Regions from separate parts of the Parashewanella sp. 2210YD4-3 genome, predicted to be linked through region 2. Evidence: predicted binding sites of a transcription regulator. Region 2 holds the regulator's gene; the other holds the start of a gene.

Region 1 (3,186 bases), on a different contig from region 2:
TTGTGCCATTTTTCGCAAGTAATTTCGCTTCTCTAGCTATTCGATTCAGAGCTTCTTCAAGACCTTCATTTTCATTGTAACTAAGTTGAATCGTATCGTGTCGATAATAGTCTGGATTTAGATTCTTTAGCTGAGAAAAATCACTATAAAGTAGTATTGGTGACTGGAACATTACACGATAAGCATGACCTGTTGTTTCATTAAACAAATTCTGCTCACGGCCAGCGCAAGTGGCCAATGACATCACATGCTTTTCTCTCAGGGGATCGATTGGCGGATTGGTAACTTGAGCAAACTTTTGTCTAAAAAAGTCATACAAAGAGCGTTGCTTACCAGATAAAACTGCAATTGGAGTATCATCTCCCATTGAGCCGATAGCTTCTTGGCCGTTGCTGGCCATAGGCCAAATGACTTGTTCTAGTTCTTCTCTGGTATAACCGAATTCTTTTTGGTAAGCCAAAAGCGTTGACTTACTCATTTCGAGGTGGCCATGCTTTGATTCAGGTAATTCTTCGGCAGGGGTTAATACTGTACTGTGTTCTTTCATCCATGCTTTATATGGGTGACGGACTTTTAAGTCGTTATCTATTTCGAATGATTGAAACAACTGACCTTTGAGAGTATCTAAAACTAATAGTTCACCAGGACCAACACGTCCTTTAGCGATCACATCAGAATCTTTGTAATCCCAAATGCCGACTTCTGACGATACCGTTAAAATGCGATCGGAAGTGATGATATAACGAGAGGGACGCAGGCCGTTTCTATCTACCGAGCAAGCGGCAAAGCGACCATTGGTCATTACCACGCCAGCAGGGCCATCCCATGGCTCCATATGCATGGAGTTAAAGTCATAGAAAGCTTTTAGATCATCATCCATATCAGGGTTGCTTTGCCATGCGGGTGGAATAAGCAAACGCATGGCACGATATAAATCCATTCCACCACAAAGTAGCATGTCTAACATATTGTCTAATGAAGATGAGTCAGAGCCTGTTTCATTAACAAAAGGTCGAGCTTGTTGTAGGTCGGGTAATAATGGTGAATGAAACTTATAAGAACGGGCTTTCGCCCATTGTCTATTACCGGTAATGGTATTAATTTCACCATTATGAGCGAGATAGCGAAAAGGCTGTGCTAATGGCCATTTCGGGTGTGTATTAGTAGAAAACCGTTGATGAAATAAACAAATCGAGCTTTTGAAGTTTGGGTGCTGTAAATCAGGATAATACTTATCCAAGTCACTTGGCATCATCAAGCCTTTATATACAACGACCTGACCAGAAAGACTGGCGACATAAAAGTCAGGATCATCATGAATGCTTTGCTCAAGGCGGCGGCGAGCCATAAATAGACGTCTTTCTAGATCTTTTACGCGCCAACCCATTGGGCTATTTATTAATACTTGTAGAATTTGTGGCTCTGATTCTGCTGCAATCTCGCCTAATACATCGCTATTTGTCGGAACTGTGCGCCAACCTGCAATGCTCAGTGTTTCTTTTAATAGCTCTTCTTCAAATTGCAGTTTTACGCGTTCTGACTTTTGAGGATCTTTGCTTACAAAAAGCACTCCAACAGCAAACTTTTTATTAAGGTGCCAATCGTTTTCTTTGGCTATCTCAACGAAAAAGTCATTTGGGGTTTGCATTAAAATTCCACAGCCATCTCCAGTCTTACCATCGGCAGCGATTCCCCCTCGGTGTTTGAGTTTATCTAAGCTGTGTATCGCACGCTGCACAATTTCATGGCAAGCTTCGCCATCCATCTGTGCTATCAAGCCAAATCCGCAATTGTCTTTTTCAAAGCTAGGGTGATACAAGCTCATTTATTACTCCATTTTATATGATTATGCCTTACATAAATATGCAGCAAGATTGATTAAAATATAATTATTAAAGAGGGAGGTCAAATGCTGGTGGTGAATTTTTGCGTTTGTTTGTTACTTTTTTGTAAGTTGTTTTCTTTGTTTTGCGGCTAACTATGGCTTTGAAACAGGCCTAGGTGACTTTAAAGTTTCATACACCATGAACTATGTACTTGAGTATGAAGAACGTCGTCCAGGTTCTAATGGTGGGTCTCGTGTCAATAAAGAAGTGGGTGACTTTGAACTGCCTAAAATGCGTTCTCGCCTAAATACAGATTGGAGTCATAATGACTTAAAGGCTAATTTAGCTATCAACTATATTGGTTCGTTTAAGCAAAAAAATAGTGATGAACTTCCAGATGTTAAGGCCATGATAACTGTTGATACTGCAGTAAGTTATTTTGGTATAGACAATACGGTATTGACTCTGGGGGCTACTAACTTGTTTAACAAGAAACCACCATTTGTATATAACGAGTTTATGGGGTTCTCAACTAATACACATAGTGGTCAAGGGCGTTTTTGGTATTTGAATGCGTCTTATAAGTTCTAATTATTAATAGAGTTGCAAAGATTAAAGGCTCTAAAGCTTATTTTAGAGCCTTTATTTTTGGCTAGCCTACAACATTAAAGGTGTTTTTATTCTCGAACCACTTTGCGGCGTTTCGGTTGATAGATACCCAGACCTGAAAAGCACAAAATACAGCCCAAACTCCTAAAATGGTGTATTCAGTCATAGTTGAAATCGATAGATTTATTTCCAATAACTTAAAAATTGACTCGTTGGCTTGAGATGCGGCATAAGGCAAAAAGCTAATGGCGAAAACTTGAAGACCGGTAAACACACGCAACATTAATAACGCTGCTTTTTGCTTGCCGATAATTGCAATAACTAACACGATAAGCACAATGCAAAAAATAACGGCCGTTTGAGTCAGTAAACCTGCTGCAACGATAGCTAGATAGCACAAGAGTAGTGTAATAAGAGATTTAGGCATAAGTGTTAATGTCATGGTTAATTTGCTGGGTACATAGCCCCTAAAATTGCAGTTCTTGAAGCGCCTGTCACATCGGGTAAATTCCCTGATAATCCTTGAGTATAACGATAAGCTAACCAAGCAAACGCAACTGCTTCCACCCACTTGGGGTCAAGTCCTAATTCGCTTGTGGTTGTAACCCGATAATTAGGCTGTAGAGCTTGTAATCGTTTCATCATTTCAGAATTTAACGCACCGCCACCGCACACAAATAGTTCGCCAGTAGGTGACAGCTTGTTGATCTGGTCACTGATACTCATACAGGTCAAGTCTAACAATGTAGAC
Region 2 (3,186 bases):
TAACATCATGACGACTGCCAATTTTATTTGTGTGTCAAAGTAACTTGAACATCAGGCATTCGAGCTGAATCAAGAGTAATATCATCAATGCTTGCGCTTTCATTGCCATCAAAGGTCATTTTTAGTTGATAGTCTTCTAGCCCTGGACCGTTATCGCAACTGCCATTTGATATAGTGAGAGAGCGGGTACCAAGATCAATGTTTAAATCAGCAGTACATTGAGAATGCCCCAACATACGGGCTTGCCCGTTGATCCCTATCCCCAAAAAGAAGTTTAAATGACTACTAGCTTTAGCCGCTTGAGCATCGTCGTTGGGGATATTAAAATTGATGCGATAATTGCCACCATTAGAATAATTTTTTATCTTATTCGATGCGCTGGTCATGTATACGTTGGTGCTTTTGTCGAGCCATATTCCCATAGGTGATGCCGTATCATTATCAATAACAATCGAATTCACTGTTTCAATTTTACCCGGTAACGTAATCGGAATGAGCTGCTCAGCAAAGCAGGAGTAGCTTGCAAGTAATGAAATGGATGCAATTAAATATGTAATTGGTGTTTTCATTTGCTTAGATCTCTATAGAAGTTACATCGTTCACAATATAAATAGAGAGTCTGTGCCGCAAATTAAATTGTTGTTCTGTTTAGATTTGAGTCAGGATTGAATATAAAAAAGCAGAGCATTGAGCTCTGCTATAGAGAGGTACTTTTATATTAACCTCAGCTCTGTATAAGCCAACCTCTACAGTACAGCTACTTTCGCGTATTTCTGTGTTAGAACAGCCCGTAATAGACAGGCTATTACGAACTGTTCTGCCTTGAACTACACAAAATTAGCCGCACTGTAGATAAAAATTTAAGGTTTGTATTTTAAATCAAAATGTTATTGATTTCGTTATGCAGAGCTGAGGTTAAATTACTCAGAGTAATTAAACAAAGATTTCACCGTTTCGAGAATAGCGTCCATATCTTCAAGGTTTGCAGGGCAAATGAAGATAGTATCGTCACCTGCAATCGTACCTAAAATACCTTCGGGTTTGCCGATGGAGTCAAGTAAACGAGCGATTAGCTGTGCAGCTCCTGGGCTAGTTCTAACTACGATCATAGCCGCATTATGGTCAACGTCTAGCACTAGATTTTTAAGTGGGCTACCAGCGGTAGGAACGCCTAATTCAGCTGGAAGGCAGTATACCATTTCTTGTTTGGCATTTCGGGTTCTCACAGCTCCAAACTTGCTAAGCATTCTAGATACTTTAGATTGGTTAATATTGGTAAAGCCTTCAGCTTGAAGAGCATTAACAATTTCGCCTTGAGAACCAAAGCGTTCTTCTTTTAATAAATTTTTGAACGCTTTTACTAATTCGTTTTGATTTTTAATAGTCATAATGATGTCTTTATTATCCGTGAAGGTATCGCCAACATCCTGCTATTGATACATTCGAAGTAAACGAATTTTTGCACACTGCCAATTAAAGTGTCAAACAAACTGCATAAGGCTGCATAAAAATGCATTTGTGAGGAGAGGAAACACAAGTTTACAACTTGGCTTAAACCCCTTTAAAAGTAGCGTTTTGAATTGCCAATCGTCGTAAATAAATCTAGCTGACTGTTTCACAGATTTATTGAAATTTGAATCACATTACAGTATGGTTGCCGCAGAAATTTGACTAAGATCACAAATCCTGCGAATCATCGGAGACAATTATGAAAGTTGCTGTACTAGGCGCGGCTGGCGGTATCGGCCAAGCTCTTGCCCTACTATTAAAAACTCAATTACCTTCTGGCTCAAAGCTATCTTTATATGATATCGCGCCAGTAACACCAGGTGTTGCAGTTGATTTAAGCCACATTCCAACGGACGTTGAAGTAAAAGGTTTCGCGGGTGAAGACGCAGCTCCTGCACTAGAAGGTGCTGACGTAGTATTGATTTCAGCGGGTGTAGCACGTAAGCCAGGCATGGATCGCTCTGATCTATTTAACATCAACGCAGGTATTGTTCGTAACCTAATCGAAAAAGTTGCAGCTACTTGCCCTAAGGCACTTATTGGTGTGATTACTAACCCTGTAAATACTACTGTTGCTATTGCTGCTGAAGTACTAAAGAAAGCAGGCGTTTATGATAAAAGCCGTTTGTTCGGTGTTACTACCCTTGATGTTATCCGTTCTGAAACTTTTGTTGCTGAAGCGAAAGGTCTTAAGCCTGAAGATGTGAACATCAATGTGATTGGTGGCCACAGTGGTGTGACTATTCTTCCGTTACTTTCTCAAATTGAAGGTGTAAACTTCTCTGATGAAGAAGTGGCAGCTTTAACTAAGCGTATTCAAAACGCAGGTACTGAAGTTGTGGAAGCAAAAGCAGGCGGCGGTAGCGCGACTCTATCTATGGGGCAAGCGGCATGTCGTTTCGGTCTATCTCTAGTACGTGGTCTTCAAGGTGAAGAAAACGTTATCGAGTGTGCTTATGTTGACGGTGGCAGTGAACATGCAGAGTTCTTCGCTCAACCAGTTCGTTTAGGTAAAAATGGTGTAGAAGAAATACTGCCTTATGGTGAAGTAAGTGCATTTGAAGCGGACGCGCGTGATTCTATGCTTGAAACCCTAAAAGGTGACATTCAAATCGGTGTTGAGTTTGTAAAATAACTTCCGGTTAGGATTCACTAAAGCGAAGCTAAGTGCTTCGCTTTTTTTATGCCTGGAATTCTTTAAAGTAAATTTTGTTTAACGTCATATTAATTGAATAAGGCTGTAAATTTAACGGCTAACAATCTAGAGTCATTGACCTAAGCTAAATTCCAAAACTAACCATGAACAGCTTTTAGAGTTATTGGGATTATTTGAAGTAATGATAAAGATGAAGAGGTTGTATGGGAGCAAATCAATCGATTACCGCTGGTTCACCACAAAAAACATACCAAACTTTAGCAAAAAGCGAGCCGCAAACCTCTTCGCAAAGTCAACTTTTTAGTTGTAATGGAATCACATACTTGTTAACTCCTAGGTGTGAAAAGGAAGGCGTTGCCAAGTGTGCTTGTATCACAGGCGTTATCACTTTTTTGGTATGCACTGTGGCTATAGCCGCTCCAATATGTGCAACACAGTTGCCAAATAGCTACCCTGTTTGTCCTGCTCTTATTGAAGCTATTGCGGAGATTACTGGAGGAGGAGTAGCCGGGGGGGCTGGA

Evidence for each region. Region 2 encodes ArgR, which controls arginine synthesis, uptake and breakdown. Its sites were predicted from a motif close to ANTGAATANNTATTCANT; they were not measured.
Region 1: the regulator ArgR is predicted to act here: its motif matches at 1,853-1,870, upstream of gltB (glutamate synthase large subunit).

Annotation. Positions count from the first base shown of each region.
Region 1 covers NZ_JBWQOG010000012.1:35,681-38,866, forward strand. The annotation lists gene gltB (glutamate synthase large subunit) at 1-1,825, opposite strand, end outside; gene AC1EU0_RS15945 (hypothetical protein) at 2,025-2,417, shown strand; gene AC1EU0_RS15950 (hypothetical protein) at 2,479-2,877, opposite strand; gene AC1EU0_RS15955 (anhydro-N-acetylmuramic acid kinase) at 2,880-3,186, opposite strand, start outside.
Region 2 covers NZ_JBWQOG010000002.1:167,732-170,917, reverse strand. The annotation lists gene AC1EU0_RS04005 (hypothetical protein) at 24-569, opposite strand; gene argR (transcriptional regulator ArgR) at 921-1,391, opposite strand; gene mdh (malate dehydrogenase) at 1,709-2,644, shown strand; gene AC1EU0_RS03990 (hypothetical protein) at 2,869-3,186, shown strand, end outside.